Regions from separate parts of the Ruegeria sp. C9 genome, predicted to be linked through region 1. Evidence: riboswitches for the same ligand, from Rfam matches in the RefSeq annotation. Region 1 holds a riboswitch; each other region holds the start of a gene.
The links. Region 1 has a riboswitch for cobalamin ahead of ACR0NE_RS16605 (energy-coupling factor ABC transporter permease). Riboswitches for the same ligand answer to the same signal wherever they lie in the genome.

Region 2: it holds a riboswitch for cobalamin, as region 1 does, so the genes downstream of both, ACR0NE_RS00240 (hypothetical protein) here and ACR0NE_RS16605 (energy-coupling factor ABC transporter permease) in region 1, are expected to answer to the same signal.
Region 3: it holds a riboswitch for cobalamin, as region 1 does, so the genes downstream of both, ACR0NE_RS01175 (DUF1636 family protein) here and ACR0NE_RS16605 (energy-coupling factor ABC transporter permease) in region 1, are expected to answer to the same signal.

What each region holds. Positions count from the first base shown of each region.
Region 1 covers NZ_JBQFRU010000006.1:166,565-173,790, forward strand. Annotated here, with positions in the region: gene ACR0NE_RS16585 (hypothetical protein) at 1-142, shown strand, start outside; gene ACR0NE_RS16590 (hypothetical protein) at 139-984, shown strand; gene ACR0NE_RS16595 (AMP-binding protein) at 977-2,398, shown strand; gene ACR0NE_RS16600 (transglutaminase-like cysteine peptidase) at 2,903-3,526, shown strand; gene ACR0NE_RS16605 (energy-coupling factor ABC transporter permease) at 3,632-4,315, opposite strand; cobalamin riboswitch at 4,392-4,604, opposite strand; gene ACR0NE_RS16610 (L,D-transpeptidase) at 4,820-5,482, shown strand; gene ACR0NE_RS16615 (hypothetical protein) at 5,524-5,796, opposite strand; gene ACR0NE_RS16620 (heavy metal translocating P-type ATPase) at 5,983-7,226, shown strand, end outside.
Region 2 covers NZ_JBQFRU010000001.1:48,673-55,898, reverse strand. Annotated here, with positions in the region: gene ACR0NE_RS00250 (DNA polymerase III subunit gamma/tau) at 106-1,866, opposite strand; gene ACR0NE_RS00245 (phosphatase domain-containing protein) at 2,039-2,539, shown strand; gene ACR0NE_RS00240 (hypothetical protein) at 2,544-2,951, opposite strand; cobalamin riboswitch at 3,043-3,262, opposite strand; gene ACR0NE_RS00235 (alpha/beta fold hydrolase) at 3,385-4,242, shown strand; gene rsgA (ribosome small subunit-dependent GTPase A) at 4,279-5,307, opposite strand; RNA gene ffs (signal recognition particle sRNA small type) at 5,467-5,565, opposite strand; gene ACR0NE_RS00220 (bifunctional 2',3'-cyclic-nucleotide 2'-phosphodiesterase/3'-nucleotidase) at 5,604-7,226, opposite strand, start outside.
Region 3 covers NZ_JBQFRU010000001.1:235,536-242,761, forward strand. Annotated here, with positions in the region: gene ACR0NE_RS01160 (AAA family ATPase) at 1-981, shown strand, start outside; gene ACR0NE_RS01165 (peroxidase family protein) at 978-2,639, opposite strand; gene ACR0NE_RS01170 (catalase family protein) at 2,658-3,725, opposite strand; cobalamin riboswitch at 3,984-4,192, shown strand; gene ACR0NE_RS01175 (DUF1636 family protein) at 4,295-4,651, shown strand; gene ACR0NE_RS01180 (ABC transporter ATP-binding protein) at 4,648-5,433, shown strand; gene ACR0NE_RS01185 (ABC transporter substrate-binding protein) at 5,452-6,399, shown strand; gene ACR0NE_RS01190 (iron ABC transporter permease) at 6,401-7,226, shown strand, end outside.

The DNA of each region.
Region 1 (7,226 bases):
GCCGTTGCTCCGACCACATTGGTTCGAAAAAGATAGGGTGCTCAGGCTGACGCTATTGGCCCTCGCGCCGCCGTTGCTTTACTACGTTTGGATCGTTGCTGGATCGCTAAGTGCTGGGTTCTTTGCCGGAGTTTTTTCATGACCAAAGAGATCATCAGAACGGCGGATGCAAAGCTGACCGTTTATCTGAACGGTCCGAACTGGGAAGGCGCGCGCGCCGCGACCTTCGGCGATTTTTCCTGCAAAACCTCCGAAGCCGGTGCCGAAATCCTGCGCAAAGGGATCGAGAGGGTGCAAGACGCAGGCCTGGATCGCATCATCGGGCCGATGTCAGGCGATACCTGGAACAGTTACCGGTTCGTCTCGGACAGCGACGGGTCCGCTCCGTTCCTGATGGAGCCTACCAACAAACCGCATGAGCTTGAGGTGTTCCGATCCGCAGGATTCACGGAGATCAGCCGCTATTTCTCGGCTCGGGTGTCGCTGCGGACCGCCGCTGGATCAGCACCGCCAGAAACCGATAGTTTTGTCGTGGAAGAATGGGATGGAACAAACCCCGAGGCACTGTTTCGTCAGGTCTTTAAACTTTCAACCCGTGCGTTCTCAAACAACGCGTTCTACAAGCCGATTGCCGAGGCAGATTTTCTGGCCATGTATATGCCAGTTGTGCCGATGATGAAGCGCGAACTGATCCTTTTTACGCGCCGCCATGACGGCACATTGGCCGGGTTTCTGTTTGGCATTCCCAATTATGCCGAAGGCCCCAATCCGGCATCCGCAATCCTCAAGACCTATGCAAGTCTCGAACCGGGCGCCGGACGGCATCTAGCCCACCGGTTTCACAAGGCGGCGCTCAGGATGGGGTACGAAACCGCCATTCATGCGCTGATCCATGATGACAACACCTCCGCCGAGCGCAGTGCAGCGGAAGGTGCGACAATATTCCGGCGCTATACTTTGCTTGGACGGAAACTGAATGGCTGACCTGCTGTCCCAATTCGCCGCGGCGGTTAAACGGGTTCCTGACCGGACAGCCATAGTGGACGGCAAGGGCCGCGAGATCACCTTTCAAACCCTGCGCACGCGCGTTCAGCACTTGGCAGGTCGGTGGCAGGACAAGGGTATCCAGTCAGGTGATCGCGTGTTGTTGGCCATGCCTGTCAACGCGGACCTATATGCGAGTCTGGCTGCGCTTTGGACCCTTGGCGCAACCGTTGTCTTACCAGAGCCAGCCTTGGGGCTGGCCGGTCTGCGCCACGCCGCCCGAACAACGAAGCCAAAAGCGTTCTGTGCAGCGGGTGCGTATTCTTTGCTGAAGTTTCTGGTTCCGGATCTCTGGGCCCTGCCCCTGCTGACGCCTGGTAAAAGCCGCAGTAACCCGGTGGCGCAAAAGGTACAACCGGACGATATCGCCCTTATTTCCTTTACCTCTGGTACAACTGGCCTGCCCAAGGCCATTCCGCGCTCACATGCGTTTCTGATGGCGCAGCACGATGCCATCGCACCCCTCCTCGACAGCCGCAAGGCCGAGCGCGATCTGGTGGCCTTTCCGGTGTTCACCCTGATCAATCTGGCGGCCGGGCGCACAAGTGTTCTGCCCAACTGGAGGTTCAGCAAGCCGGACCGCCTGTCGACTGTGCAGTTGGAAAGCTGGCTCCAAACGCAACAGATCACCCGGGCCCTCATCCCACCATCGCTATGTGAAAAACTGGTTCAATCCGACGATACCGGTCCGTTGCACACGGTGTTCACCGGCGGCGGTCCGGTGTTTCCGAGTCTTGTCGAGGCGTTGAGAACCCGGCACAGTCTGTCGGTTGTGTGCGTCTACGGGTCGACTGAGGCTGAACCGATTGCCCATCTTGACGCCGCGGATATCACGGTGAAGGATCACCACGACATGGCTGTTGGAAGGGGTCTACTTGTGGGATACCCGGTGCCCGAAATCACGCTCCGCATCCGCGACAATGAAATTCAGGTCGCCGGCGCACATGTGAATGACGGGTATTTGGACCCGACCCACTCAAAGAACAACAAAATCGCAGAAGGTGGTGTCATATGGCATCGGACCGGTGACGCTGGCACGCTGGATGATGACGGGCGTTTATGGTTATGGGGGCACGTCGGGTCCGAAATTGAAGTCTTTTCAGGTACGCTCTTCCCCTTTGCTATCGAAGTCGCGGCACAGCGATGGCCAGGCGTAGATCGATGCGCGCTCATCAATACCAAAGCAGGCCCCACACTTTGCGTCCAAGGTTCCGCGGATCACATCGACGATTGGACTAAATCTGCGCTTGGTTTTGACGTTCCAAATGTGATTTCGATTAAGCACATCCCTATGGACAAGCGTCATGCCTCCAAAGTCGATCGTACGAAACTTGCACGCATCATAGAAACCTGACGCAATATGTCTCGTAGGCCACTGAACCTGCCCAACTCATCGCTCCCGTCGCTGTGCGCGTTAACAGAGGACTGAGTGTAGCGACGAAGTCATTGTTTTAGAATTTCCAATCAAAACCTGCACACCTTGGTCAGGGGAAATCTGCAATTGCCAGTTACATCTGGCCGCATGAAACATATAATCGCAGATACACTGTTAGGGTGCGCCCCGGCGAACGGTTGATACCCATTTCATTGCACAAAGATGTTCAGCTTGACGCGTCATCCAAATCCGCCACAAACCTCAAGCGTTTCTAACCCAGGACTACTAGCCGGCTTTCTTCTATGCCGCTGCAAGAATCTCAATTAAGCTCACCCACATAATCACGACTAATAACTGCGCGCTCGAGAACTTTGCTGCTCTGCATTTTAAATTGTATAAGCTGTTGTAATGCGTCGATGAACATAAAAGATTGAAATAGAGTTCTCTTGGCTCGGTAGCTTCAGATACCCAGGAGAAACGAGTATGGGGAAAGCAGATATGACAAAACCTACTTCCGCTCAGAAAAAACTTTCGGAACGGTTACCAGTTTATCTATCGTTGGCCTGTATCATATGCAGCTACCTTGTCTCCGCCGCTTCATTGCAAGCTTCTGAGCTTCCCTGGATCAAACTAGATAGAGAGGTTCAGGCGCCATCGGGCGCCAAATCACTCTGCAAAGATTATTCGTGGGCGTGCGCGAATACTCGTACTTCTGGTCTGCCAGAAGCGCAGGAGAAACAGATCGTTAAAGCGATTAACTTGCGCGTCAATCGGAGGATCCGCGCCGTTTCGGATCAAAACCAATACGGGACAAAGGAATACTGGACGCTACCAATGCAGGGGTCAGGGGATTGCGAAGATTTCGCTTTGCAAAAGAAGTTTGAACTAATGCAGAACGGCTTGGATCCTACGAAGCTACTTATTGCAACTGTCTTAGACACCAATCGCAGTGGCCATGCAGTTTTAGTTTATCGCTCGAGTGAAGGCGATTTGATTCTGGACAATGTCACCAACAGGATCAAATCGTGGAAGGAAACGAGGTATCTTTTCCTACGAATACAGGACCCAAATCACCCTGATCGTTGGGTACAGGTTTCTAGCGGCTAAAGACAATGTGGCGCGCCTTAGAGACGCGCCACAATAAAATTTTGGTCCTGCGACTACTGGTTGTTTCGCGGCAACCCAAGTTTAGGACACCGCTTCAAACTTTGGTCAAGCTTTCGCAGCGTTGTACAAACGCGGAGTCACCAGACCTGTACTGTTCAAACCGCGCATTGCCTTGGCTGCCGCAAGCACTGCCAGATCAGCAATCGGCTCAATGACGATTACCAGCATATAAGCGCCGCCAAAGGACAGAACCGACGCCATGGTTTCTGCGCCGAAACCCTGGCCGTAGAAGGCCCAGAACCCAACCCATGCGACTACTCCTCCCTGATACGTCGCACTTAGGGCAAGAGCTTGGCCATATTTGAGGTCAACATATGCTGTGCCGGGTGCGATGATGCGGCTGGCCAGTGCCTGTAGCGCAAATAGCGGCACCAGCAGAGTGGTCAGGTTGATGAAGTACTGCGGAAGATCGAACGGGGCAAAAAACACACCCTGAATCAGGAGACCAGCTGCCAATCCAAAAGCCGCGGGTGCAGCACCGAGAAGCAGAAACAGCGTCGACCCCAGGATGAAGTGGACTTCAGAGACACCAACCGGGAAATGCGGCAGGACTTCGAAGAAAAGGAAAACCCCAACGGTGGCGAGCACCGAGCGCATAACAAAAGATGCAGGTCCATTCGCACGCAATGTGGAAAACGTTTCTTTCGCTGCGTAAGTAGCCGCACCTGCGGCGGTAACATAGGAAAGCGCGATTTTGGCACCATTCACGATGCCCGGTTCGATATGCATGTTCTTTCTCCCTACCGCCTCACCCGGCGGCTTGTCAGGTTGAATCGACCGTAAGGCCGACAGGTTCAGTCTGGGCATAGCCCGGCGCTTTACGGCAGGTCTCCTGACTCACGGGTGCTCGCTCCGCCAACCTTCCCGGTTCCATTACGAACCAGTGGTGTCTTGGCATCGCTCTCCGCTCACAGTTGCGGGGGCAGTTACGGAATTGGCGCCATTGAAAACACCGAACCGTATTCCCTTTTAATCCTTTTGGCTTCCGCCATCAGGAACCGAAAACAAATCACCGCTACAATGGCGGCTTCGCCTGTGTCAATTGTCTTTGCGACCTATTCCAATGTAAACTCGACCGAAGCAGGATTCACGCAACCGGTCACGTGATCAACTGGGTAAACCAAGCGTTACCTGAAACCTCTTGAAGCTCTAGCTGCTAGAGGCTTTAAGATTCGAATTAATTCGCGATGGTGCGATCCAAATACGTTAAACTTGTGAACCAGGACGAGACCTATGCTTACAAGGCGCCATTTCATTCAATCCACCACAGCGCTGTTCTCGGCGTCTGCGGCCAGTCCATTGATCGCCAAAACCTGGCCAACCGCATCGCAGAAGACCTATTGGGACAGTCAGGTCACGCCAATTGGTTACGATCCAATGACCTCAAATCCGTGGGGTGTTCATGACCGTTTTTTACCAAGACGCGTCGCGGCAAATGATGGTTTGGTTCCAGGTGACATCCATGTGGATGCCGTCGCGCGCTATCTCTACCATATCGAAGAAGGCGGGACCGCAATGCGCTATGGCGTAGCGATCGCGCGCGGGAACCTTTACGAGCCCGGCACCTATGTTATCCGCCGAAAGGTCGAATGGCCACACTGGACACCAACCGCTTCAATGATCGAGCGCAACCCCGAATACGCGGAATTCCGGAATGGAATGGAGCCCGGGCCGAATAATGCTCTCGGCTCTCGTGCCCTTTATCTATACGTTGGAGACCGAGACACATATCTCAGAATTCACGGCACGCCTGAGCCAAGAAGCATCGGCGGTCGCGCAAGTTCTGGATGTGTGCGAATGATCATGGCTCATATCAATGACCTCTACCCAAACGTGAAAACCGGCTCGACCGCTTTCCTATACTCTGCCGAAGATAGCGTCACAGCCCGCTCATGAATATTGGGCAGCGTACATGGACGTCGCTGCCCTCATTTCGATCAGGCGTCGCGCGCAATGCAGATCGGAGCGCCATTCGTCGCGCGCAATGGTACCAATGTCGTCTCGACGGGTCCGCTGTGCTCATACCAAAAGCAATTGTCTTCGGGCAGGAGGCGCGCTGTGGTCAAATCCTGCGCCGGCCCTGCCAGCGCTACGACCGAATCTGGCACGTTGCCTGGTTCAAGTGCTTTGCTTTTGGCCCCAGTGAACTGGGCTGAGCAACCAGCCGTAATCGAGACTAACGTGATGGTAATTGCGATCCGTTTCTGCATTGATCTATTCCAAATTTTTTGCGTCATCTGCAATTAGATTGCATCCACACGGCCGGCCCGCAAGACGAAATGAACTAACAATATCGCAGGCAAAGAACCCGGATGAAAAAAATATAAAAGGTATTGAAGCTCTAGTTACTGTAGGAACTATTTACAAAGGACCATAGAGATTCTTGAGGTCCAATCATGTCATCCGATACCCATAGCCACGACCATGGCCACGAAAACAAACATGGTCACCACGCATGCGGTAGTGGCGGGTGTGGCGACATCGCCCCCGCCGGTCCAATTCCTGAAGGTGGTAGAAGCTTTCAGGTCTCTGGCCTTGATTGCGCCGAAGAGGTGGCGATCCTGAACCGTGTCGTCGGCCCGAAAGCAGGTGGTGAAGAGCATCTCGCATTTGATGTGATCAACGGTCGGATGACGCTTCTTGAAAGTGCTTCCAAGTTATCTGACGAAGATGTCATGCTGCTGGTTGCGAGTACTGGTATGACCGCCAAACCATGGGATGACGGAAATGCCGCCCAGGACCAGGCGGCGCATATTGCACGTCAGCGGCGGTTCACCACTCTTAGCGGAGGGTTTTGGGCAGCAGGTTTTGGCTGGCACATTTTCGAAACCGGCATGGGCGGTGCGCTCGGGCTGTTCTCAGGACATGGTGAGGTTCCGATGCCTTTAGCCGAGGCAGCTTTGTTCGCAGTCGCGATTTTGTTTGGCGTCTGGCTGGTGGCCCCTAAGGCCTGGTCTTCGGCGCGTCGACTTTCGCCGGATATGAACCTTCTGATGGTTGTTGCTGTCGCTGGTGCCATCGCTCTGGGTGAGTTTTTTGAAGCGGCAACTGTAGCATTTTTCTTCTCGCTCTCTCTTTATCTGGAAAGCTGGAGTGTCGGACGTGCTCGGAACGCGGTATCCGCACTGCTTGATCTGGCCCCCCCGACGGTTCGGCTGGTTCGTGCTGACGGTTCTGAGGCAACGGTCCCAGCGGCGGATGTCTTTGTCGGTGACAGCTTCATCGTTCGGGGTGGGGATCGCATTCCACTTGACGGGGAAGTCATCGAAGGGGCTGGTGCCGTTGACCAGGCTCCAATCACAGGTGAAAGCGCGCTGATTCCTAAAGAGCTGGGTGATGAGGTCTATGCCGGCACAATCAATGGTGAAGGCACCCTCAAAATACGTGCGACGAAAACAGCGTCCGATACCGTGCTTGCCAAGATCATCCGGATGGTCGGTGATGCTCATGCTCGCCGTGCGCCGGTTGAGCAGTGGGTTACAAAATTTGCGCGGATCTATACGCCCATCGTTATGGTCGTCGCAGTGGCTATCGCCCTGATCCCACCGCTTGCATTTGGCGCATCGTGGAGCTTCTGGTTTTACAATGCACTTGTTCTGCTGGTTATCGCCTGCCCCTGTGCGCTCGTCATTTCCACACC
Region 2 (7,226 bases), on a different contig from region 1:
GTGCGTAAGGCGCGCTGCAGGGCCCATAGCCGCTCAGGTCGGCGCCAGCCGATGGCCCGTGGCGGGTGCGGGAGCATTTGGTTGAGGTGCGCTTATGCTCGAAGCTTAGTCTTCTTCGAACGGGTCCCATTCGTCTTCGACCTCGGGCAGGGCTTCGGTTTCGACTTGAGCGGCGCGTTGTTCTGCGGTTTCGATGCTCTTGATCCGCGCTTTCGGGAAATGAGTCAGCACTGCTTGCACCAGAGGATGCTGTTCAGCCTCGGCCTTCAGTGCCAAGTCTGCAGCGTCCCGTACCTCGGCAATGGTCGGTGCGTTGCCCTCAGCGACAATAGAAACGGCCCACCGGTTGCCCGTCCAACGCTGCAGCGACGCGCCCAATCGTTGTGACAGGTCGGTCGGGGCGTTGTCGGTTGGGGCGAACTCGATCCTGCCTGGTTGGTAGGATACCAGACGCACGCCGTTTTCAACCTCGACCAACAACTTCACGTCCCGGTTGGCTCGGATCAGTTCGACCACATGTTCAAATGTTGGATAGCGTGCCAGAGCTGCCTGCACATCTTGGGCTAGCGCGGCTGTTGGCCCGCCTGCGTTGCCGCCGATTCCCGATGCGGCATAGGCCGGTCGGGCCACAGCCTGTGGCGCGGCAGGAGCATGTCCCGGCGCACCGATTCCCTTGCCGGGGCCACCATTGGGCGGCGGAGGCGTATCTTGCAGACGCTTGATCAGCTCCTCCGGGCTAGGCAAGTCGGCCACATGGGTCAGGCGGATCACGGCCATTTCCGCAGCCATCATTGCGTTGGGTGCGGCGGAAACTTCCTCGAGCGCTTTCAGCAGCATTTGCCACATGCGTGTAAGGACTCGCATGGGCAGAGCCTCGGCCATTTGTTGACCTCGGGCGCGTTCGTCGGGGGAAACGGTGGGATCTTCGGCGGCATCCGGGGTGATCTTGACCACCGATACCCAATGCGTGATTTCAGCCAGATCGCGTAAGACGGCGAGTGGATCAGCCCCTTCGGCATATTGCCCGCTCAGCTCGGTCAACGCGCCTGCAGCATCGCCGCGCAGGATCATATCCATCAGATCCAGCACCCGGCCCCGATCAGCCAGCCCGAGCATGGCGCGCACCTGATCCGCGCTGGTTTCACCGGCCCCGTGCGAGATCGCCTGATCCAGCAGTGAGGTCGCATCCCGCGCTGATCCCTCGGCGGCCCGGGTGATCAACGATAACGCATCCTCGGCAATCTGCGCCCCTTCGGCATCTGCAATCTTGCGCAGCAGACCGATCATATCCTCCGGCTCGATCCGGCGCAGATCAAAGCGCTGGCAACGGGACAGGACGGTCACCGGGACCTTGCGAATCTCGGTGGTGGCAAAGATGAACTTCACGTGTTCGGGGGGTTCTTCCAGCGTCTTGAGCAGCGCGTTGAAAGCGCTGGTCGACAGCATGTGAACCTCGTCGATGATATAGATCTTGTAGCGCGCGGACGCAGCGCGATAGCGTACGCTGTCGATGATCTCGCGGATGTCATTGACACCGGTGCGGCTGGCGGCGTCCATCTCCATCACATCGACATGGCGGCCCTCCATGATGGCTACGCAGTGTTCACATTGACCGCAGGGTTCGGTGGTAGGGCCGCCGCTGCCATCGGGACCGATGCAGTTCATACCCTTGGCTATGATCCGAGCGGTCGTCGTCTTGCCGGTACCGCGGATACCGGTCATGATGAAGGCCTGCGCGATCCGGTCCGCCTCGAAGGCGTTTTTCAGAGTGCGCACCATGGCGTCCTGACCGACCAGATCGGCAAAGGTTTCGGGGCGGTATTTACGGGCAAGAACCTGGTAGGCGGGGCTGGGCGTCTCGGTCATGTCTGCTCTGTCGGATTCGCGTTACGCCGCAGCGTAGAGGCCCTCGCCGCCCGCGTCCACAGCCAGCCGGGACGATTTTCATTTTGGAATGCGTGGGTATGCGGCTAAAATCCACTCTATTCTATTTACTGGACCAGTATGTTGTTGGGTGAAGTTTGTTTGGGGGGAGATTATGTCGCAACTGGTGGTTTATGCGTTGCAGGTTGGCGGAGGCACCTTGGCCTTGTCCTCGATGCCTGGGCGTGGAGGAACGTATACAGAAGACCTTGATCTTATCGCAGACTGGAAGCCGGGACTTGTGATCTCGATGACCACTGAGGTCGAGATGATTCAGGATGGTGCGCGGAATTTTGGCGCTGATATTCAGGGGCGTGCCAGCAGATGGGTGCATTTGCCGATCGAAGATTTTGGCACGCCACCCAAAGAGATTTTGGACCGCTGGCCCCGCGTTGGCGCGACTGCCCGTCAGGCGTTGTCAGGTGGTGGCCGTGTGCTAGTGCATTGCCGTGGTGGCTGTGGCCGATCCGGGATGGTGGTTCTGCGTCTGATGGTTGAATGCGGTGAACGGCCTGAGGCGGCATTGAAGCGATTGCGTACGGTGCGTCCTTGCGCAGTCGAGACAAATGCCCAGATGCTTTGGGCCGTTGAACCGGCCCGTGTTCAAGCCGTTTGACGGCTCAGACACCAACATGTGGCGAGATTTCGCCACCGTTGTGCTGCACCAGAAGCGAAGCCTCAAGCATGGCGCAAGGAGGATTCCTTAGCAGGTCTGCGGGTAGGCTGCGGTACTCGGTTCCGAACATCATGTCTGCGTAGTCATCCAGCCGGCCGGTATCGATTTCAGGATCGGTTCCGCAGAATACACGTATCTGGTCGCATTGGGCGCGAAAGCGGGCGGTGCATCCTTCCGGGCAGTGCGACAGATCTATGGTGCCTTCAATCTCAAACTCAGTTTTCGTGACCGGTTTTGTGGCGGACATGGCCTGCGTCAGAGCCCGCGCCATCTGTGCCAATGCGGGGCAGGGTGCGCCAGTACGTTGGCACACGGTCGCCGCGAATTCGTGTGTTTTGGTCTTCCAGATCATCAATGCGCCCTCCGCGCGCAAGGCGAGGGCGTGGCACAGGTTGGTCGTTGCGGAGCACGATCAAACCCGTCCCGGACACCCCGCCCGAGTTTCGGTTCTACATCTGATGGCAGGTCTCCTGACTTGCGGGTCATCGCTTTGCCGACCTTCCCAGCCTTCAAGGCCAGTGGTATCTCGGCATTGCTCTCCGCTTACAGTTGCGGGGGCAGTCTCGGACTAGGTTCTTTCCGGATTTATCCGGGCAGAACCGCACCGTGTTCCCTTTTCATCCCGGCCCGATTGGGCGCGAGAACCATCGCGACATGGCTAGCGGCTGCGCCGTGCCCGAGTCAAGAAGATTGCGTCAGGCAAGTGACGTACGGTCCAGCCACGTCAACCTTGACTTGAGGCGCTTCGGGTGAACTGATCAGTTCAGTCGGTATTGGAGGGCACCATGTTGGACACGCAGCTGGCGGTTGTGACCGAGGATTTTCAAATCCCGTCCGGCCCGGCAATGCTGTCGGCGCGTCTTTACCGTCCGGTAGCCGACCCCGAAAAGGTGGTCGTCATAAACGGTGCGACTGGGGTGCCAAGGGATTACTATCAGCACTTCGCCCGGTGGCTCGCCGAAGAACAGGGCATGGCCTGCCTGACTTACGATTACCGGGATTTTGGTCACTCTTTGGTGGGTTCGCAAAAGCGGTCAAATGTCACCATGGCCGATTGGGCGTTGATCGACATTCCAGCCGCCCGGGCCGAGATGCGCCGACGATTTCCGCAGGCCAAGCTATGGAGCATCGGTCATTCCTTGGGCGGAATGTTTGGCCCGATCCAACCCGATATCGATCAGATCGACAGGATGATCTGTGTCTGTTCGGGTCTGGTAACGCTGGCGGATCACCCTTGGCCTTATCGCGCTTTGGCGGCGTTGTTCTGGTATGGTCACGCGCCGCTGGTGGTCAAGGCGCTTGGCTACCTGCCCGGGCGGTTGGTCGGGTTTGGATCGGACCTGCCTGCCCAAGTCTATTGGCAATGGCGCAAATGGTGCACCGCCCCCAAAAGCTATGTGCCAGAGATCGGCACGACACTGCCCGCCGCCCGCTGGAAAGACTTGGGCAAACGTGTCGATCTGTTTACCTTCGCAGATGATGAAATGGTGCCGCCGGATGCTGTCTGGCGTCTTGCCGATCTCTATGGACCCAAAGCCGGGCGCCATCTGCTTGCACCAAGCGAATTAGGAGTGTCCAAGATCGGCCATATCGGTGCATTCGCAAGACGGAATGCGGCAGTCTGGCCTAGACTGATCGCCTGATAGCGCTGGGCACCGGTAGGTCGGTGCCCGGCTTCGTTATAGCCCTTTACGGGATTTTTTCTCGTGCATCACGCTGCGCACCATCTTGCCGAACGCCTTGTCGCGGGCGCGGGCCTGCGCCACCGAAGCGGAATTGTGTTGGTCTTCGCGCCGCAGCTTGCGCCAGCGGTCCAGCCGCGCGGGATCAAGCGTACCAGCGTCGATTGCCGCCTGCACCGCACATCCGGGCTCGGTCTCGTGCTGACAATCCGAGAAGCGGCAATTCAGGCTGAGGTCTGAGATGTCCGAGAACACCTCATCCAACCCCTCTTGCGCATCTAGCAGACGTAACGCGCGCAGGCCGGGCGTATCGATCAGCCAGCCGCCATTGTGCATGCGATGCAAGGCGCGTGAGGTTGTTGTGTGCCTGCCGCGCGCATCGTCTTCGCGAATACCTGCGGTGGCCTGATCCTGCCCCGTCATCCCGTTGGCGAGCGTCGTTTTCCCAACGCCGGATGATCCAAGCAAGGCGCTGGTTTGTCCTTTCGGACACCACGACAGAACTTGTTCGAGATCGCCGTGATCCAGCGCGTTGACCGCAAGTACCGTCAGAAACGGGGCGAGCGATTGGGCTTGATCTACATAAAGGCTCGGATCATCGCACATGTCCGATTTGGTCAGAACGACCACCGGATAGCAGCCTGCCTGATGTGCCAGCGCAAGATACCGCTCCAATCGTGGCATATTGAAATCGGCGTTGCAGGAACTAACGATGAACAGCACATCAACATTTGCAGCAATCAGCTGCGCCGCTGCCCCTGTACCTGCGGCCCGGCGCTGCAGCAGGCTGCGCCGGTCCAGCACTCGGCGTATGCGTTTGTTTTCATCCGCCAGAACCCAATCCCCAACGGCATATGCGCCGGTTGATTGATCCAGAGATAACAAAGGCGATTCACCTTCAGGGCTCAGCCCGATCAGTCGATCCCGGTGTACGGCCGAGATGCGATACGGTAGAAGTGACGGATCAGCCGCATGCTGAGCCGCGAAATGAGAGGACCATCCGAGGTCCGATAAGGAAAGTAACATTGGTCTGCCTGTGATCAGAAACAGCAATCCCGCCGGATGGCAATCGCGCATCCGCTGGTGATGTGTTCAGGCAGTCAGTTGATCGGAAAGGATCAGAACCGGTCTGCCCGAAGGGAATTTGCTACAATCATAAACGCCCTCCTGCGGCTGATGGGTTCTAAGTGAGAGGTTGGACATCGACCCAAGCGGGGCTCGTTGTGGCTGCTTCCTTCCGGACCTGACCAGGTTGGCGAGGCGCTCGCCCGCGCCAACCTCTCAAAGCCGATATAGGTGCATCCCCTGAAAATGGCAACCCGTCAGAAGGTCAGATGAATACGCATGAAACCATCCGCATCGTCGGGCAGAATGCGTGGATGATACTCAGCAAGCTCTGTAACATGGTGTAGCGCGCGCGGCCCCGTTGTCAGGATCGCGCCCTGCCTTTGGTTTGGTACAAAAGAAAAGGGGCGCGGTGCATGCGCAAGTGGGTCGGCGGGCAATGTGCCCGCGACGTATTTGCATAGAATATCCTGTATGCTGATCTGAGGCAGGTCAATCATACGGGCTTGTCGCGCAATTGGAAAATGACCACCGCCATTGGCGCGGTAGTTATTGGTGGCGACAAGGAAACTCTGGTCAGGCGCAATCGGCTGCCCATCGAATTCCAGGTTGCGTATGCGGGAAAATGCCGGATCAATCACTCGACCGAGCGTATCGAACCGCGCCGGTTGCGAAAGATCGATCTGGTAGGTGACGCCATGCAGGACATCGAAGTTGAAGCCCGTGCGCTGAGGATCGGCAAGATCGATCGGGGCGTCTGAGCCAAGTTGATGGAACAGCCCGGCTGACATCTCAAGCCAGTCCCGAATCTGAGAACCTGAGGCCAGCACCGCGCGCAATTCATTAGGAAAGACACTGAGATCGGCGATATGTCGAACTGAAATCTCGCCTGAGGGGATATCCGTGTAGTACTTGCTTCCTGCGCGCCCGCCGAACTTTGCCGGGGCGGCTGACGATATGATAGGCAAATCTGCCCAGTCGGTATCGACCAAATGCGGGCGTAGGGCAGCGGCCTGAGCCGCCGCAACCAAGGCCAGACCGCGATCCGGTAAGCAATATGAGAAGTAGCTGTGCAGCGTGTGTGGGATTGTGCCCACTGGCCTGGTCACCCTTTTGCGCGTCGCAGCGTGGCCGGTCGCAAACAGCTCTGTGATCCTTTGGCATTCGGGTATTTCTGTGCCCGATTGAGCGATTGCCCGCGCTTCGACATGGCTGCCTGTAATGCGCCAATTGCCGGTGGTATCTTTTTGCAGTGTCAGATCAATGATCCCAAGATGAGACCCGGCCCAACCCTGCATGACAACCGGCGTTCCATGGACAAGCCCCCGCGTACTGTCGACGAATGAATAACCATCATGCGCCTTTCCGGGCAGTGTCAGATGGGTGTGGCCTGCGACGACGGCATCAATCAGCGGCATCTCGGCCAGCGGGATGATCGCGTTTTCCATATCCGGCTCGGCCATTGCCGATCCCAGTCCGGTATGCGCAAGGGCGACAATCAGGTCGCAACCTTGCACGCTGAGATCTTCAGCAGCGCGCCGCGCAGCGGCCAGAATGTCTGTTACCACGACCCGGTCCGTTAGCAGATGTGCTTCCCACTGTGCGGTTTGAGAGGGCAAAACAGAAAGAACCCCGATCCGGATTGCGGTGTCCTGTCCATTGAGTCTGACAACCCGATGCAGAATCGTGTGTGCATCCCAACCTTGTTCGGTCTGAGTGGTTTGCATATTGCTGCAAATCATTGGGCAGGCGGTTTGGCGAGCGATGCGATTGACGAGTTCCAGCCCAAATCCGAAATCGTGATTGCCCAATCCGATCGCGTCATAGTTCAACGTGTTGAACGCGCGTGGCAGGGGATGGGCGTCTGGCACGTTTTCAGC
Region 3 (7,226 bases), on a different contig from region 1:
CTGGCTGAAAAGCTGGGCGACAGACGTACTCTTGTGCGCGCGGGCAGGGGTCTGTTTACCGCTGCAATGGTCAAAGGTGATTACCAGAACGCCGAGCAATGGGGGCAAGCGATCATCGATGCGTATGACGATCACCACACCCGAATGGTCGGAAACTACATCTGTGGGGCCGCGCTATCCCCGCGCGGTCGGTTTCAGGATGCGGCAGCAGCTCTGGAACAAGCGGCGTCTCATGCGGATGCGCATCGCGCCGAAGCTGGAAACAGCCCCGATATTGCAGCCGTGATACAAATCGAGAGTATGAGCGCGCTGGTTGACAGCTTTCAGGGCAAAACTGAGGCGGCACTTGCCAAAGCCAAGCGGGCAGTTGACGCCGCGATGGCGTCGGGCCAGCCCTTGATCATCGCAAATGCAATGCATTGGTTGACCGAAATCCACATGCAGATGGACCACCCGGATTATGCGCGTATGGCCAAGGCGCTGAGCGCGGCTGTTCAGGACAAGGGCGGCCCTTATTACCAAGCTGTTGCGACGGCCCATCTTGCCGGGGCTGCCATCAGAACCGGCGAGGCCACAGAGGGCGTGGCCATGCTGCAGGCCGCTTGGGGAAGGATGCACGCAACGGGTGCCGAGGCGGCTGGCGTGCTCGTCAACGCCGAGCTCGCACGGGGCTATCTTGCTCTGGGTGAGATTCAGAAAGGGTTGGATGCGGTGGAGGCTGGTCTGACATGTGCAGAAAACACTGACGAGCGGAACTATGAGGCTGAAATCCACCGGATAAAGGCGGCTCTTCTACTGGAACAAGGTAGTCCGTTCGACGCGGCTGAGGCGGCTTTGCGTGAAGCTATAGCCGTGGCAAATGATCAGGGCGCGGCGCTGTATGAATTGCGCGCGCTGAGTGATCTTGCCTGCATCCGGCCAGCCGATACGGAAGTTGCCGCGCGGATTGCTGAGCTGGAAGAGCGCGCGGTCGCGTCTTAGGTCCCGCCGGGACGTCGACCTAAAGTGCAGTCTTCGGGTTGCAGGTCCAAGCCAACAAAACGCGCCACCTGCGAGAATGACGAAGTTTTCTTCAACAACTGAAAACCTTTCTCTGAAAAAGTCTCAGCCGAGTACAAGTTTTTGGACACCATCGGGTTGTTCATAAGCTGCGTGATTGCGTCATACGCCACCATCGATGTCATCAGATCGCCCATGATCACATCGCCCTTGTGCTGTTCCGCAAAGAGACCAGGGAACAACTCGACCCTATTGACGTCGCAATAAAGCCGGCTCAGGTCGGCAATCAATTCGTCCGCAAACGGCTGATCACCAACCATCTCAGTAAAGCTTGAATGCGGTTTGCGGCAGAAATGATGACGATAAGTGTTCAGCGACGGAAGACGCGCCTTACGCGTCAGGGCAATTGTAGCTTCGACAGGGGCAGGAGCACCGGGCGCAGGCCTTTGGAACAGGAAATCGGGCGTGTTGCGCAGCGACATGCGGGCCGCAGGTTGGCGCGACAATGATCGGATCATTTCCGCCAAGCCCGTTTGTTCGACCAGTCGTGGATTGAATCTGAACCCCTCCGGGCCAACCTGTGCGCCGTCGATTATGAATCGCTCGGGGATCATCGAATGCCAGCGGTAGAGCAAATTGAACTCAATCGCGATCTGGTTGGAATGATGCCACGGTTGCCAGCGATTGACGCCAACAGGCAGTTTGAATGGCATATTGGCGATGTGGGCGATGTAGTCCTCAAGCACAAGCTTGATCAGCAATGCGATCAAGGTGCAGCGTGTGGTCTGGAACACACGCTCTTTGTCCCAGCCTGATATGCCGCGCTTTTCGCGCCACAACAGATCGGCAAAGGTGTTATGGGCGCGCAACATCAGTGTATTGATCGTGATATAGCCTATCGTACCATTGCCATTATCGAGCCCGGTTGCATGAAAATCGAGCAGTAGCTGGTCGATTGCGTGATCGCTGAGACCCGGATGCGCCCGTTTCACCGCATTCCACAGCTTGCAGGGATCGTGCAACGGCTTTCCGCAATTCTCGCCAGTGGCGAGACTGCCATCAAAAGGGGGTGCTAGCTTAACACCTCCGGATTGGTTTTTTTGAAACAGCTTCGGAGCCCACATCTCGCCCTGTGTATCCAGACGAAAGGCCAGCCGGTGCGTTAGTTCATTGGTATCGGGATCGCGTTCGCGCAGCATGTCGGTCTGAAAATCGTTCAGCCCGTAGATTTGGCACAGATCGACTTCGTGGTTCGAATCCGTCTGATCAACCGGTCCTTTCGCCCCAAAGGTGCGAAGGAAACTGTCGGTAAACCATTGTGCGGCCGAGATAAACAATAGTGTCGATCCTTGCGGGCACATCAAGGTAAGCGGGCTGCCATCCATTTGTGTCCGTCGGCGAAAGAGATCAGCAACTTCGCTTTCCGACGGCAGGACGGGTGAGAGGTCTTCTGGCGTCGTATGCCGACCGATCCAGCGATGGGAAAACACGCCGGGCCATGTCGTGTAGTCTGCGCCCATTGTATAGGGCCGCGGTCGGTGGATCTTCGCGGCGTTTGCAAGCCTGATCGCGGCCAAATAACTCGTAACGGGTGGGGAGATCTTGAATCCGAGTTTGATCAGATCATCAACGTCCAGCATCAATACATCTCCGTTTGGTCATCGGTTCGGGAACCGGGCGCGGGCCAGGCTCAGATAGGTTCTGAGCCGGATCGCATTAATCGGTCCTAAAGGTTCGTGATCTGCCGTGACACGCCAGGGCGAGAAGCTCATCGCGTCGCCATTCTGCGGATCAAATTCTGCACCTTTGGGAATCGTGATATCCGCCACGGGCGTGACGGTATGATGGTACGGATCAAGAGGTGCATCTGGTTGCGGATCGCATGCCCACCGGATGCGATTGTCTAGCACATCGAATTCGTCGGCCGGGCGCGGGGGCTCAATCACACACAGCTCGAAGTGATTATCTCCATCGGCCACGTCTTGCCGCAAACACTGCCCGATCCCATCTGGGTCGTCTACCGGATGTGCCGGAACTTTTGGTTTAGCGCTGCGGGCTAGGTATCGGACTGTTAGATCCGGGCCCAGCCGATACGGTGTTGTCGACCAGAAATGGACCTCAAAAGGCGAGTGCATATAGTTCGAGGCGAAATCACTCGCGACGCGAAACTGACGCTTGCCTTCACGAGTGAGGAAGGCTCGAAATCCTGCGCGCAGCCCTTTGGTGATCAACCTAAGGCTCCATTTTCGTCGCCCTTTGATCGCGTGCTGGACCGCTTGTAATGTGGCGACAAGCCTGCCCAATCGCTCATATTCATCGGGGACGTAGCTGGGAAACACATCCTGATCGACCAATACAAAATCGAACTCGTCGCTGAGTTGTGTGGTCCCCAGATGCGCAAGTGCTTCGGCGTCGATCAGCTTGGGGCCAGGCACGTCAAAAAGCTTGATCGCCATCCCGTGGGCATCCGATTTCCGGTCATCCAGATGCGCGCCGTTGGAAAAGCGAAGTGCGGCTGAATAGGCTGCGGGCTGTTCAAACAGGCCGTGACGGAACTGTTCTGGTAGATCGTTTCTGACGGTGAATATTGCAGCCACACACCCGTGACTGCGCCCATGCTGAGCCCTTAAGCGATGGCCTTTCCACCGTGCAACGGCCTCGAGATTGTGGTCAATGACATCATCAACAATATCCGGCGGCAATGCGTTTTGCGAAACATGTGTCAAAGAACCGTCTCCTTGGATAAACCCAGGCAATGATCAAACAGGGGTAAGGTGCTGACAAAGCTAAACCTCTAAATTTGTTCAGCTTACCTCAGATTGTCTAATTTCCAAACACACCAACTATGGACAACCGTGGCCAGACAAATTCGGCGCGCAGCCCAACCCATTCGGTTGGTGCTACGGACACGTGGTTGCCCGCGCTCGATCCTCGACCAGAGTTGAGCGCCTTCGACTTTATCATTGACGTGTCCGGTGTTCTCGGGCACTCAGTCGATTGATGGTTCCCGGTGGCGTTGCCGCGGGATGAAAAGGGAATACGGTGAGGTTTGCCAAAATGGTGCCAATTCCGTAACTGCCCCCGCAACTGTAAGCGGTGAGCAAGGCCAAACAGCCACTGGTCCACAGGGTCGGGAAGGTTGGCCGAGCGCGGACCCGCAAGTCAGGAGACCTGCCATCAGATGTTCAACCAACCCGGGGCGGGGCGTCCTGGAAGGAGGCTTTGATGGCGCGTCAATCGCGTGTTTACATTGTCGGCAGCTTCCGCATGCGCTTGGAAACAGGTGGAGTGGACCATGCCAGATGCGCCTGATCATTTCATTCTAGTCTGCGAAAGCTGCACTGAAGGGCTGCGCCTTGATGAAATTTGCGATGCGTTGACTGGGAAATTACCTCGCAGTTTTGCGATCCGCGCGTCGTCTTGCATGGCAGGCTGCAATAGTCCCAGAACGGTTGGGTTCCAGGCCGTAGGAAAGGCGCAATACCTTTTTGGTGGCATTCAGACCGCGGATGAGGTGCAGGCGCTGGCTGAGTTTGCAGCGCAGTATCGTGAAAGCCCGGATGGCTGGACAAACGCCACTGATCGCCCGCAGGCGTTGTTCAATAAAACCCTCTCGCGCATGCCGCGGATCGAACAGGGGGCATCGCAATGACGTTGCGACCCTTTCTGATTGCCGAAAACCTTGAGTATTATGCCCTTAACGGAGATGTCCTGTTGCAGGGCGTCTCGTTCGAGTTGGACGAGGGTTCCATTCTAGCCATCGCCGGCCCGAACGGGGCGGGGAAAACGACGCTTCTCAATCTGTTGTGCGGCGCTGAGCCGCTGGCACTTGGCGATGTTCGGATCAAAGGACGCAGTCTGAAACAGCTCTCCGCCAAAGAGCGTGCGCGCATGATTGCAGTGGTAGGTCAGCAGGAACTGCCCGATGGACGCTTGGCGTTACGCGATTATGTTGCGCTGGGGCAAATACCCATCCGTGCGGACCGATCTGCCGAAGGCCACACGCAAGAGCTGGACCGGATTTTAGACCTGACCGGTCTCGCCAATCTCGCGGACAAGCGCATGGCCCAACTGTCCGGAGGCGAACGTCAGCGTGCCCATATCGCGCGCGCTTTGGCGCAGAACCCTTCGTTGCTGTTTCTGGACGAACCTACCAACCATCTGGATCCTGATGCAAAAGGGCGGATGCTGTCTTTGGTCGCCGAGCTTGGGATCACCGTGGTCATGATCGTACACGATCTGGTCATGATCCCCGAATTCGCCACACATGTGGCGCTGATGAAATCGACCCGCATGATCGAGTTTGGGTCGGTGGACAAGGTGCTGACACCCGAAAGAGTCCGCGAAACTTTTGGCGTTGATTTCCTCTGCTTTCTCCACGAAGGCCGCGTGATTCCGGCGCTTGATATTCGAAGAACCACAGTCTCAACTTAGTCAAAGGAACACACTGAGATGAAATACATCTGGCCCGTGGCGTTGGCCACCGCCATGGCAAGCGGTGCTGCTGCGCAAGAAGTCACCGTAGACAACTGCGGCGAACCGCTGGTTTTTGATACCGCGCCCGAGCGCCTGGTTGTGCATGACATGAACATGACCGATATGGCCTTTGCGTTGGGTCTGCAGGACAAGATCGTCGGCCTGACCGGCATCACCGGCTGGTACAAGACCAGCCCTGATTTTGATGCCCTGCGCGGCGACATCCCCGAGCTTGCGCCGAAATATCCGACCGTCGAAAACCTGGTGGCGGTTGAACCCGACCTGTTCTTTGCAGGTTGGTACTATGGCATGAAGCCGGGTGGTGATGTGACCCCAGATACATTGGAACCGTTCGGAATCAAGACCTTGGTTCTAACGGAAAGCTGTGTCCATCTGGACAAGGATCGCCCCGAAGCCAGCATGGATCTTCTGTTTGGCGATGTGTTGCGCTTGGGCAAGGTGATGCAAGTCGAAGACAAGGCCGAGGCTCTGGTCTCGGGCTGGAAAGAGCAGCTGGCAGCGATCGAAGCCAAGACTGCTGAACTGCCCAAGCCCCGCGTCTTTCTTCTGGATGGTCCTGCAGATGCTCCGTTTACCGCCGGTAAATTCGCGATTCCCGATGCGATGATCACAGCCGCTGGTGGTGAAAACGTCACTCATGACATGGACACGAGCTGGGGCCGCACTTCGTGGGAGGCCGTTGCCGCATCGAACCCGGAATTCCTGGTTTTGTTGGATTATCAGACCGGCAATGGCGCCGAGGACACCTTCAAGTTCCTGCAGGAACATCCCGTCATGTCGCAGACTGATGCCGTCAAGAACGAACGCTGGATCGGATTGCGCTACGAAGAGCTGACGCCCGGACCGGCAAATATCGAAGCGATCTCGAAGATGGCGCGCGCGATGCATCCGGGTCAGAGCTAATATGGGCCGACTGGGCCTGACGTTGTTGCTGGGGGCGGTCGTTCTGACCGCCCTTTTGCTGATTTCCACGATCTACGGCACAACCTCGATTCCTTTGTCCGACACCTTCACCGCGATATTGCGCGGTACCGGGTTGCAGGACGGAGAGATGTCGCCGCTGCATAGGATCGTATTCGACCTGCGATTGCCCCGCGCGTTGTTTGCAGCCGTGATCGGTGCCGGGCTGGGCATCGTTGGCGTGGTGCTGCAAACGACCACACGTAATGACCTTGCCGATCCATTTCTGTTCGGCCTGTCCTCGGGTGCGGCAGCGGGGGCGGTGTTTGTAATTACCGTGACCGGAGATATTCTGGGTTTCTGGACTCTGCCTCTGGCTGCCTTTTGCGGCGGTCTTGTGGCGTCGGGCATCGTGCTGGCGCTGGTTCATGGGCTTCGCACCAGCGCACCGGAAAAGCTGATCCTTGCGGGTCTGGCTGTGTCATTTTTGTTTTCGGCCATCACCAACTATCTGATCTTCGCCGGTGATAGCCGCGCCGCCCATTCTGTCATCTTCTGGATGCTGGGGGGGCTGGGCCTGGCCCGTTGGGAGACGTTCCCGCTGGTGTGCATCGGTCTGCTGCTGATCCTGAGCTATTCGCTTTATCGCAGCCGTTGGTTGGATGCGCTGCTGACCGGGGATTTGACTGCCGCAACTCTGGGTGTGCCGGTTCGGGGTCTGCGGTTCAGCATGTTTTTCACCGCAGCTTTGGCAACGGCCGTGTTTGTTTCCGTAGCCGGAGTGATTGGTTTTGTCGGTCTGATGGTGCCGCATATTGCGCGCGGGATCG